DNA from 4 places in the Bacillus sp. CZDM1 genome. Region 3 is predicted to be linked to each of the others. Evidence: riboswitches for the same ligand, from Rfam matches in the RefSeq annotation. Region 3 holds a riboswitch; each other region holds the start of a gene.
What was found. Region 3 has a riboswitch for S-adenosylmethionine ahead of ACY3XC_RS17040 (methionine ABC transporter ATP-binding protein). Riboswitches for the same ligand answer to the same signal wherever they lie in the genome.

Region 1 (3,111 bases), on a different contig from region 3:
GACCACGAAGTCTGTCATGGGGAAAATTGCAGCAATGTGGCTTCCAATCTTAATCTTTTTTGCCCAGGGCTTTGAGCACGCAGTGGTGAATATGTTTGTCATTCCAGCTGGCATGATACTGGGTGCGGATGTCACAATTACAGATTGGTGGGTATGGAATCAAATCCCCGTATTAATTGGCAATTTAGTCAGCGGTGTTCTTTTTACAGGAATGGCGCTCTATTACACTCATAAAAAGACAGAATCGCAAAATATTCTAGAACTGCCACAAACAAAGGCGGTGATACCGAGTACACAGCGATAAGAAGGAGGGATGATTATGGGAAAGGCATATATCGTTGGAGCAGGTCCTGGTGACCCTGATTTAATAACAGTTAAGGCGTTACGATGTATTCAGAAAGCAGACGTGATTCTTTATGACCGGCTGGTTAATCCAGAGCTTTTAGTGGAAGCAAAACGAGATTGCCATCTCATTTATTGTGGGAAAAAACCGAATTACCATACACTTCAGCAAGAAACCATTAATCATCTTCTAGTCAAATACACAAAACAGGGGAAAAATGTTGTTCGATTAAAAGGTGGAGATCCTTTCGTATTTGGACGCGGAGCTGAGGAAGTAGAAGCTTTGGTTGAACAGTGTCTGCCAGTCGAAGTAGTTCCCGGGATAACAGCAGGAGTAGCCGCTCCTGCTTATGCTGGAATTCCGATCACTCATCGTGAATTAGGAAGCTCTTTTGCTATTGTAACGGGTCACAAGCCAAAGGGGAAACCTGACGACATAAATTGGAAGGGTCTAGCAACAGCTGTAGATACTCTGGCAATCTACATGGGAATGACAAATCTCCCATATATTTGCGAGGAATTAATGAAGCATGGTAAAAAAGCGGAGACCCCTGTTGCGATCATACAGCAAGGGACAACAAGTGCACAGCGTACCGTAACAGGAACGTTGAGTTCTATTGTAGACATAGTTGAAAAAGAAGAAATTGAAAATCCTGCCATGATCGTTGTTGGAGAAGTCGTCACCTTCCGTGAAAAAATAAATTTAATAGGAGCAAAAGTGAATAAAGAAAGCTATGCAACCATGGCTTAAAGTAGTAGCAAATAAACCGTTCTGGGGGTACATGAGTCCAGGACGTTTTTTTTGTTTTTTGATGTAGTAAAAGTGTGAAAAATAATTTTTCTAAATTTTATATTTTTTTATTTACACAAATCCTATTGGTATGGTAGGATTAATTTCAACAATTACCAAATACTTATCAAGAGAGGCTGAGGGACTGGTCCGATGAAGCCCGGCAACCTGCTGTGTAAGGTGCTAATTCCAGCAAAATGAACTTCATTTTGGAAGATAAGGCGTTAAACAAACGTGAGATGCCTTTCCTTTTTGGGAAGGCTTTTTGATGGACAAAGGAGGTTTATAGACATGACTACACCAGTTACGTATGAAAATTGGAGTCAAATATCAGGTTCTTTCCCAACCGAGAATAAAACGAAGGGAGCAAAATCGGTACTGGAGTGGGCTTACAGCTCATATCCAGAAGAACAAATTGTCTATGCATCCAGCTTTGGTGCAGAGGCGATCGTATTAATCGACCTCATCCAGCAGGTGAAGCCAGATGCGCATATCGTTTTCTTGGATACAGGATTACACTTTCCGGAAACCTATGAGGTTATTAATAAAATGGAACAACGGTTTCCTTCATTGAAAATTGAGCGGAAACTTCCAAAGCTAACCTTAGATGAACAACGTGAACAATATGGATCAGCGCTATGGAAGAGGGAGCCTAACCAATGCTGTAATATACGTAAAGTGATTCCATTAAGGGAGACACTAACGGCAAAACAAGCGTGGATTTCAGGACTTCGCAGAGAACAATCACCGACAAGAGCAAACACAGAATTCCTAAATAAAGATGAAAAGTTTCAAAACATTAAAATCTGTCCGCTGATTTACTGGACTTGGGATGAAGTTTGGTCCTATATCAAGGAAAAAGATCTCCCTTACAATACCTTGCACGATCAAAATTACCCTAGTATCGGCTGTTTTCCTTGTACACAGCCTGTTTCGGCAGACGGTGATTCACGTGCAGGACGCTGGACGGGAAGCGGCAAGACGGAGTGTGGCTTGCACACATCCTAAAAGGGGGCTTATAGTTTGCTCACAATTATTGCGGTTATCATAGGATTATTTTTTGCATTCAATATTGGTGCTAGTGGTGCAGCAGCTTCGATGGGGATTTCCTACGGAGCAGGTGTAGTTAATAAAAGGCTGGCATTGTTTTTATGCGGTATTACCGTTTTTCTTGGTGCCTGGCTTGGCGGCGGGGAAGTGGTGAAAACGATTGGAAGCGGGATTGTTCCGAGTAGTACCTTTACCGTACCCATTGCTCTTATTGTTTTAGCATCTGCTGCGCTAGCGTTATTTTTAGCAAATATTTTCGGGATTCCACTTTCAACAAGTGAGGTAGCAGTAGGATCCGTCGTTGGGGCCGGAATTGTCTATCAATCAGTATTTGTCGGCAGTTTGGCATGGATTATGGTCTTTTGGCTGCTAACGCCTGTTGCAGCATTTATAATCGCCATCTTTTCTACTAAGCTATTAAAAAACAGGATGCTAAAACGCTGGATGGAAGCGCCAAAAGCCGTTCCGTATCTTTCAGTTCTTGTCGTTTGTATGGGATTATTTGAAGCCTTTTCGGCGGGAATGAACAATGTCGCTAATGCTGTAGGACCGCTAGTCGGTGCTGCCATCATGTCTACAAGTGACGGTATTTTCTGGGGCGGGCTTTTTGTTGCAGCTGGTGCGATTCTGTTAGGCCATCGTGTTCTCGAAACGAATGGAAAGAAAATTACCACGCTTCGGCTGGAAGAGGGTTGTGTCATTTCTGGGACAGGAGCAGCGATCGTTACGGCAGCCTCTGTCTTCGGCATACCTGTGCCACTGACACAAATCACGACATCTTCGATTATCGGTATTGGCTTTGCCAAACATGGCAAGTCAGTTCTAAAAAAGGGTATAGTGGTTCAGCTGCTTACTGTGTGGATCGTATCACCTGTATTATCTATGGTGCTTTCTTACACACTTATCCAAATGCTGATAGAGCATAACTT
Region 2 (3,111 bases), on a different contig from region 3:
CTGACCCAATCCTGTTTTCACAAAGATTACCGCCAGTAACCCAATAATAAACGAGGCTAAAAACTCAGAGAAAAACTTTACTGGTATAAAACGATGAAAATATAAAAAACCGCAATAACCTGCCCCGCCAGTTAACATCGCCGGGATAAAGTCTACCCATTCCCCCATAAACATAATCATAAAACAGCCGCTGGCTATCGAGGCAGCAGCTACCTGAAACATAAAGGGGAAGGTTACATCTAATGCATCCAACTCTTTTAAATGAATAAGTGCATCATCTAATTTGATTTCGCCACTCGTTATCCTTCGAGAAATGCTATTCACCATTGCAACCTTTTTTAAATCAGTAGAACGTGTTGAAATACGGATTAACTTAGTTTTCGTTGGCTCCGCACCTTCAGCTGAAAAGATGATTCCAGTAGGCGTTACATAGCTATGAGAATTTTCAATCCCAAACGCTGCTGCAATCCGCATCATCGTATCTTCTACCCGATAGGTTTCACCACCGGATTGGAGCATGATCTTTCCAGCAAGCAAACAAATCTCGATTATTTCGTATGTATGTGTTTTCTCGTTTTCCATAAAAAATTTCACCACAACTATTCTTTCTTCCTATGATTTCCTAAGTTTAATCAAAAGAATAATCTTTATCAATAAAAAAACGCCTTTTCAATCGAAAAGACGTAAGATATCATTTATTATTTCTTATAATGTTCTTTCAACGTGTTCATCCAGTCTTCTTCAAATGCGGTAGATTGGCCCCATCCTGGAATAATATCAGCAAGATTCACCATGTTGACAGGTTCTTTTGATTTTTGAAGGTCTTCTTGTGAGATCAATGATGCTTCGAGATTAAAGGTTTGAGGCGTCTCTTCACCTGCTAGTTTCTTCGCTAATATTCGCATATTAACTGCTCCGATGAGTTTTGGATCAACGGCAGCTGTATACTTCCAAGCACTGCCTTCTCTTTGAATTTCCTGCAAGTCAGCATTAGAAACATCAATCCCATAAAGTTTAACTTCTTCTCTTCCCGCTTCCTTTAATGCACGTGCTGCCCCAATCGCAAACGCATCCCAAGTAGCAAAAATTGCATCCAATTCCCCTTTAGGGTATTTATTCAACATAGCAGCAACTGCATTCTGTGTTTGTACACTTGTATCGGCAGAAGCAACACCAAAACGCTCAACTTCATTGATTCCTGGGTTCTTTTCCAAGACATCCTGATAAACCTTATTTCTTCGAACCATTGGCGGAAATCCATCTACCCAAAGATAGGCAATATTCGCTTCTCCACCTGTTTTTTTGACTAATTGTTCAAGTGCTAATGTCGCCAATGCCTCATCATCCTGTGATGTAAGAGTAACACCATCAACAGTTGTTAGGTTTGGATTCGAGTCAAAGGCAACAATGCTCTTTCCAGCATCAACAATTTTTTTCACATCATTTAAAGTCGCATCATCATCACCATGGGATATGATATATCCATCATAATCTTGGCTTAACGCTTGGTTAATTGCGTCATGAAATTTAGCTGTATCTCCATTTGCGGTAAAAACATCCACTGTGAATCCTATCGCTTCGCCCTCTTGTTTCGCACCAGCTAAGAATTGGGCAGTATGATCGTCCCCGCCAATTTTTCGGATTACCTTAATTTTTGGCTGTTCCCCTTTTGCAAAACGTTCTGGAACTCCTTCAATTGGTGTATTTCCACTCGTTTGCTTTGATTCTCCTCCAGCACCACAGCCTGTCAGTAAAAGTGTTGCTGCAATCGCTGATACAAATGTGCTCTTTAAAAAATTCTTCCTCATGTTGAAATCTCCCCTTTTTAATTATGTACTTCCGTCCCTGCCAACGTTGCTCCTAGGAGAGTAATAACAAAAAACCTCTCCAAGAAAAGAGAGGTTTCATCACAAAAAGAAGGATTACTCCTCTCTTATCTTTCAAAACAATTACTTGTTTTGCAGGATTTAGCACCAATTCCAAACGGAACGGTTGCTGGGCGTCATCGGGCCAGTCCCTCTGCCACTCTTGATAAGAGAACGTATTATTTTACTTGATTAAAGTATTAAACTAAATTTAATCTCCTATTAACAATTTGTCAATAGTGTTTTCTAAATATTTTAAATTTATCCTCTACTTTCACTACATGCACATAATATCGAATCTAATGCCAGAAGCTAATTGCTAGGTATATAACTTTCATTTTTTTGAAAGTTCGGTATTATTGTATTTAGGAAAACGAAATATCTTGCCGAGAGAGGTGAACTAGCATGACTAAGCTGGAGATGGCAAAACGAAATATCTTAATCATGTGGTTTGCCAACTTCTTTGTTGCTGGAAGTATGACGATGGTTCTACCGTTTATTTCGTTATACATAGAGACATTTGGAAACTTTTCAGCGAAATATGTTCAGCATTGGTCAGGAATAACCTTTGCCGTAACATTTGTATCTGCTTTTATCTTCTCACCGATTTGGGGGAAAATTGGGGATCGTTTTGGAAGGAAAAAAATCCTTATTATTTGTGGAATTGGAATGGGATGCTCGATTTTCCTTATGGGCTATGTCCAATCCGTTTGGCAGCTTTTCCTCCTAAGGTTTTTGACGGGATTTTTCACAGGATTTATTCCAATGTCACAAGCATTTATTTCTACACAAACACCGAAGGAAATAGCTGGTCGTGTACTTGGAACATTACAAACAGGCAGTATCACAGGTTCGCTCCTTGGTCCGATGCTTGGCGGGGTTTTAGCGGATTCACTAGGTTACTCCTTGACCTTTAAATGGACTTCCATTGCGATTATTGTTTCCGGCTTACTAGTTTTTGCCACTAAGGAGTATGTGATTGAAACGAAAAAAGGAACAAAATCACATTATTCCAGTAAAGAAGTTTTAGCACATATTGTTAGGAATCCCGTATTGTTAACGGTTTTACTTATCTCAGCACTCGTACAAATTGCCCACTTTAGCATACAGCCGATTCTATCATTATTTGTCAGTGAACTGCATGGTCACGCAAATATCGCTTTTTATTCTGGAATCGCCTTCTCGGCAGCTGGATTAGGAAATCTGCTGATGTCAAGAAATTGGGGGAAGATTGCGGATAAGCACG
Region 3 (3,111 bases):
TTCTACCATCGCGATTGTTCTCGATGCCACGATGAATTTCACTTTGTTCGCTGCCCAAAAAGCTGAACCTGTGGAAAAGTCGAAAGAATCCATGTGGCAAGGAATGAAGGCGGGTGTATCTTATTTAAAATTACAGCCGATGTTGATGACCATTATCTGGATAGCCTTATTAGTTAATTTCCTTTTCAGCGCCTACCAGGTTGGATATTCCTTCATTCTTATTGAAAAATTAAAAATGCTTTCCCAGCATTTTGGTTTTACAGAAGGCGCCTTTGCCGTTGGCATGCTGCTGTTATCGATTTATCTCTCCATCCGGAAAGAGATAAGATTTCCGTTGCTGGTTTCAAAAAGGGGTATTCTTATCATGGGGGGCATCATGGGAAGTGCCACTTTCCCTTTACTCTTCACCATGTCTTACAACATCATGTTTGGCTACTACATTCTTCTTCAATTTGTTTTAGGCGTGTGCATTGTTTTCGTCAATACACCAACACAAGTAATGATGCAAAAACAAATTGCAGATGAATTTAAGGGACGTGTATTTTCCCTTATTGAAACAGTTGCCATGGCCTTATCACCATTAGGAATGGTGCTATATGGGTTTTTGTATGATATCTTCCCTGCACAATGGGTTCTGCTCCTGTCTTCTGGATTATGTGTGAGTGTAGTCCTTACTCTTTTAAGACCGACCGTCATAAGAAAGGTTCATCCGGAGATTGCAGTGAAAAATACAGTGAAGGAAAGTGCGGAAGCATTTTAATAAAGTGTAAATGTTCAATGTCAAAGGTACTGCTCCTTCCGTCCATAGGCGAGGATTATATTACCAAAAAGATAGTTACATGGGACTGATTTATTATTCTGGTAAATAAATAACTCCTTATTTGAATACGAATGTATTAACCCTAGAAAGGAGTGAGAATACCATGAGTGTGTTGGATCGCAGTCCTTTTTTATACTTCTTATGTATCCTGGCTGGTTTCGCTTTACTAAGAGTACCGCTAACAGGATTTTTTGCACCGCTTAGTCCATTAGTTATCCTTATCGGTGTCCTGGCTATCCTTTTATTCTCTCTTGTACTAATCATCCATGGGGTCCTTCATTTGGCTGGTAAAAGAAGGTAATTCTAAAAATAAGCAACATGAAAGAGAGCGAATTCATACGCTCTCTTTTCTCTTTATTTGAAGTCTGCGATAAAAAAAATATTATTTTTTCAAAATGCCTATCTATAGCATTTGAAAGCGTTTGTAAGATAACTGATTAAATATTATTTTAAAAATAGTATTTGACTTTTGAATTTTCCTACAGTAAATTAATTAACAAGTTCAAAAAATGAATAAAGTAAAAATACTTCTTATCAAGAGAGGTTGAGGGACTGGCCCTATGACACCTCGGCAGCGGAATTCTGATTCTGTGCCAAATCCAGCAAGTACGACTTGATAGATAAGAAGAGGACCTATGATTTTTTCAATTCGCCCTCTTCTTTTTCAAGAAGAGGTTTTTTATTTTTAACTGAATAATATTTCTTATCCAGAGAGGTTGAGGGACTGGCCCTATGACACCTCGGCAGCGGAACCAAATTGGTGACTGTGCCAAATCCAGCAGGCGGAAAATGCTTGAGAGATAAGAAGAGCTTCCTATGCATTGCATTGGCCAATCCTCTTCTTGTTTCTAGAAGAGGATTTTTTATTTATTTGATAAAGGAGCGATACACCATGATCGAATTTCAGAATCTTAAGAAGGTTTATGAGAGTGGCGGGCAGCAGGTTGCCGCGTTGAACGGAATTGATTTGAAGATTAATAAGGGAGAGATATTTGGAGTGATTGGCTTTAGTGGTGCTGGGAAAAGCTCACTTATCCGCTGTGTGAACTTACTAGAGCGTCCGACCTCTGGCAGTGTGATTGTTGATGGTCATAACCTCACTTCTATGTCTGTCAAAGAGGTCCGAGAGATTAAGAAAAATATTGGGATGGTTTTTCAGCACTTTAATCTATTAAACTCAAAAACAGTATTTGCAAACGTGGCAATGCCTCTGACACTTGCCAAAGTTCCTAAGGATGCGATTAAGAAGCGCGTTATGGAATTACTAGAATTTGTCGGGTTAGCAGACAAGGCGGACTATTATCCTGATCAGCTTTCCGGGGGACAAAAACAGCGTGTCGGAATCGCCAGAGCATTGGCAACACAGCCTTCCATTCTACTTTGCGATGAGGCAACATCTGCTCTCGATCCACAGACAACCAGCTCGATTTTGCAGCTGTTGAAAAAAATCAATAACGAATACAACATTACGATTCTAATTATCACCCACGAGATGGCGGTAATTAGAGAGATATGTGACCGGGTGGCCGTTATCGAAGCAGGGAAAATTATTGAAGAAGGCACAGTGTTTGATGTCTTTTCAGCACCCAAAACACAGACTGCCAAAAATTTTGTCAGCACAGTCATGAATGACCAGCTGCCTGATTCTATTAAAGAAATCATTCAAAAGCATGATGGAATGCAGCGGATTTTCCGAATTAATTTTGTCGGCAGCACCGCGGGTCAGCCATTATTGTCACAACTAGCCAAACAGTTTGATATTCATATCAATGTCTTGTTCGGCAATATTACCGAGCTTCAAGGAACTCCTTTTGGAAACCTCATTGTTGAGTTCCAGGGGTCTGATAAAGAAGTCATCCGAGCGTTAACCTATATCAACCAGAAGAAAATCAGCATAAAGGAAGTGACCGCACATGCTAGTTAATTCAGAGCAAATCATAGAAGCCTTAATTGAAACCATTCAAATGGTCGCTTTCTCTCTCTTGTTCTCAACCATCCTTGGTCTGCCGCTGGGAATCTTGTTAGTCGTAACTAGGAAAGGCCATCTGCTTCAGAATTTACCGTTCTTTACCGTCTTGAATGGGATCATTAACATTTTTCGTTCCGTCCCGTTCATTATTTTATTAGTGGCGATGATTCCCGTTACAAGATTAATAGTCGGTACATCGATTGGAACGGCGGCGGCAGTTGTTCCTCTGGTATTCTATTGCGGTCCCTATATTGCCAGATTAATAGAAAATTCATTGCTAGAAGTGGATCCAGGTGTCATTGAAGCAGCAGAGGCAATGGGT
Region 4 (3,111 bases), on a different contig from region 3:
GCTGGCTGCCTCTAATTTTTGATATAACCCGACCAGCAACCGTAACAGAACCCGCTGTTGGAAGCTCTAGTCCATTAAGCATTCGTATTAAGGTACTTTTACCAGCACCGCTATATCCGATTACACCAAAAATTTCTCCTTCTTTTATCTCTAAGTTCACATCATCGACTGCTTTAAGCTGTCCCTGTTTAGAAGGGAACACTTTTTGGACATCTTTTATAGAAATCATTCCATCACCTACTTTTATCCAATTAAAAATGAATTGCAAAAACTTCAACCAGATTGTACTTCTTAAATATAGGGTTTGATTGTTTTCGTAAAAACATTCTTATAGTAGAAAAATAAAAAACCTTTCTGCATTGGGCAGAAAGGCATCATAAATAAAAACCTTTCTCCCATCTTCCAAAGCAATCGCTTTGTGTGAATTGGCACCATTTCAATATAAATATTGACGGTTGCCGGGCTTCATCGGGCACATCCCTCCACCTCTCTTGATAAGAGCTATAGCATTCTATATTTAATTATTACGTTCACGAATTTAAGCAATCATTTTGGTACGAAAGTAATCTTATCACGGATAAAAAGTAGTGTCAAACAAATTTTCTTCATATTTTGAATAAACATTAATCTTACTTTATGCTTTTGCTTTGATGGAAGAAACACCTGTGGCAGCCTCAATCGCTGATTCTAGATCTTCGATCAGGTCCTCCACATTTTCGATGCCAATGGAAAGTCGAATTAAATCCTCCGAAACACCCGCTGACTTTAGTCCTTCTGCATCTAGCTGCTGGTGAGTGGTGCTGGCAGGATGGATAATTAAGCTTTTTGCATCGCCAACATTCGCTACATGGGCAAAAAGTGTAATACAATCAATTAATTTTGCTCCTGCATCTCTTCCACCTTTTATACCAAAAACAATCATAGATCCTGCACCCTTAGGTAAATACTTACTTGCCAATTCATAATCAGGATGTGAAGTGTGACCAGGGTAAGATACCCACTCTACTGCAGGATGCTTTACTAAATAATTCACTACTTCCTTGGTATTAGCAACATGTTCCTTCATTCTGACATGCAGGGTTTCAAGACCGAGCGTGAATTGAAACGCGTTTTGTGGACTTAATGCAGGTCCTAAATCACGTAATAACTGAACACGTGCTTTAATAATATAGGCAACAGCACCTAATGCTTCTGCATATACAAGATCATGATAACTCGGGTCAGGAGTAGTAAAACCAGGGAATTTTGGTGAATTCCAATCAAACTTTCCTCCATCTACAATAACTCCGCCTGTTGAAGTGCCATTCCCTAAAAGCCATTTCGTCGCTGAATGAATTACAACATCTGCGCCATATTCTATCGGTCTGCATAGGTATGGTGTAGCAAAGGTATTATCAATAATTAATGGAACTCCTGCTTCATGAGCAATTTCTGCTACTTTTTCAATATCAAGAATTCTTAAAGATGGATTACCAATCGTTTCAGCAAATACAGCTTTTGTTTTATCATTGATTGCTGCGCGGAAGTTTTCCGGATTTTCCGGGTCAACAAACTTAACCTTGATTCCATATTTAGGAAGTGTAACAGCAAATAAATTGTATGTTCCACCATATAAATTGGATGCAGAAACGATTTCATCACCCGCTTCAGCAATATTTAGGATGGCCAAGGTAATCGCAGCCATTCCGCTCGCAACCGCTAGCGCCCCTACTCCACCTTCCAACAGAGCAACTCTTTCTTCGAAAACAGTTGTTGTCGGATTATGGATTCGAGTATATATGTATCCAGTTTCTTTCAATGCAAAAAGATTTGCTGCATGTTCCGTATTTTTAAATTGGTAGGCATTATTTTGGTAAATCGGTACGGCCCGTGCTCCTGTTACTGGGTCTGGTGCCAATCCGCCGTGAACACTCAAAGTTTCAAAACGATAATTTTTTTGATTTTCCCCCATACTAACACTCCTCCATTTTTTTTAATACTGAAACTTAAAACCCCCTCTTTAAGAAGAGGGGGTCTCTCTCCTTATCTGCCAGAGTAGTAACTCTGCTGGAATTAGCACCGTGTTGTCAAACCGGTTGCCGGGCATCGCAGGGCCAGTCCCTCCGCCTCTCTGGATAAGAATTTATTGAATTGTAAGATTAATTGAATATTTTAAAAGAATAATACACTAAATCATGGAAATCTTCAATACCTTTAGGAATAATTCCAATAAAAAAACAGATAACAAGTACCTGTTTTAGTTAAAATGATGTTTTATTTTTTCATATAAATACGGAACGGATTGAAAAGCATAGATTGTATCTGCTATCTCCCCATTTTTTATAAAAATAAGGCAGGGAACACTTTCAATTTCAAACTGTTTCGCAAGATCTGAGTGATAATTCAAATTGACTTTTCCGATTTGTACATCAATCATTTTCTCAATAATTTGGAGCATTCTTGATGCTACCTGACAAGTACCACATAAAGGGGTATAGAAGTAAATGAGTCCAGATGAATGATTTTTTAAAAATGTTGATACTTCATCAAGGTTCCAATCGTTCATTATTTTAACCCATCTCTAAAAATTCAGAATGAACATCGATATTAGCGCCTAAAAGAACGGTAGCTAGATGGTACACTGGAGCAGTTGCTACTTCGCGGTACATTCTGTCTATATAGATATGTTCGGCTTGAGGGAACTCCCTTTTCAATTGTTTGCGCAGCTTTTCACCAGCATCATCAGCATCAACAAGGATATAGACCTCTTTATCTTCAAGAGAATCAATTAATTCATCCAATTTTGACATACTAATGGTACCATTTGTACAAACAATGTCCATCGGTTCTTTCAGGATACTTTTTACCTTTTTCTTATCTGATTTTCCTTCAACAATCAGAACTTTATCACCATACGTATCACTCATCATTCATCACCTATACGAAAGAAAGTTATTTGTTGATGTTAACATATTCAATAAATTTAATAACGTGTCTATATGTTAACTATACCACGATTGACCTTTTGATAATAGGTGTTTGCTTGTAAGTACTTATACTAGCACCATCCACCATCATCACAATCTGTATATTTTGCATCTGGCTGTTCAGTAACTGTCACATTCTGAAAAA

Region 1: another riboswitch for S-adenosylmethionine. It lies ahead of ACY3XC_RS11260 (phosphoadenylyl-sulfate reductase); the one in region 3 lies ahead of ACY3XC_RS17040 (methionine ABC transporter ATP-binding protein).
Region 2: another riboswitch for S-adenosylmethionine. It lies ahead of ACY3XC_RS19865 (sugar ABC transporter substrate-binding protein); the one in region 3 lies ahead of ACY3XC_RS17040 (methionine ABC transporter ATP-binding protein).
Region 4: another riboswitch for S-adenosylmethionine. It lies ahead of ACY3XC_RS13770 (O-acetylhomoserine aminocarboxypropyltransferase/cysteine synthase family protein); the one in region 3 lies ahead of ACY3XC_RS17040 (methionine ABC transporter ATP-binding protein).

The regions. Positions count from the first base shown of each region.
Region 1 is NZ_JBUESO010000004.1:212,365-215,475, reverse strand. It holds gene ACY3XC_RS11270 (formate/nitrite transporter family protein) at 1-304, shown strand, start outside; gene cobA (uroporphyrinogen-III C-methyltransferase) at 320-1,093, shown strand; SAM riboswitch class I at 1,254-1,355, shown strand; gene ACY3XC_RS11260 (phosphoadenylyl-sulfate reductase) at 1,424-2,140, shown strand; gene ACY3XC_RS11255 (anion permease) at 2,156-3,111, shown strand, end outside.
Region 2 is NZ_JBUESO010000009.1:68,827-71,937, reverse strand. It holds gene ACY3XC_RS19870 (threonine/serine exporter family protein) at 1-582, opposite strand, end outside; gene ACY3XC_RS19865 (sugar ABC transporter substrate-binding protein) at 699-1,808, opposite strand; SAM riboswitch class I at 1,931-2,038, opposite strand; gene ACY3XC_RS19860 (MFS transporter) at 2,271-3,111, shown strand, end outside.
Region 3 is NZ_JBUESO010000007.1:78,287-81,397, forward strand. It holds gene ACY3XC_RS17030 (MFS transporter) at 1-760, shown strand, start outside; gene ACY3XC_RS17035 (hypothetical protein) at 924-1,121, shown strand; SAM riboswitch class I at 1,349-1,447, shown strand; SAM riboswitch class I at 1,521-1,627, shown strand; gene ACY3XC_RS17040 (methionine ABC transporter ATP-binding protein) at 1,713-2,744, shown strand; gene ACY3XC_RS17045 (methionine ABC transporter permease) at 2,734-3,111, shown strand, end outside.
Region 4 is NZ_JBUESO010000005.1:227,425-230,535, reverse strand. It holds gene ACY3XC_RS13775 (methionine ABC transporter ATP-binding protein) at 1-229, opposite strand, end outside; SAM riboswitch class I at 393-501, opposite strand; gene ACY3XC_RS13770 (O-acetylhomoserine aminocarboxypropyltransferase/cysteine synthase family protein) at 635-1,951, opposite strand; SAM riboswitch class I at 2,020-2,121, opposite strand; gene ACY3XC_RS13765 (thioredoxin family protein) at 2,237-2,545, opposite strand; gene ACY3XC_RS13760 (toprim domain-containing protein) at 2,550-2,906, opposite strand; gene ACY3XC_RS13755 (YusG family protein) at 3,038-3,111, opposite strand, start outside.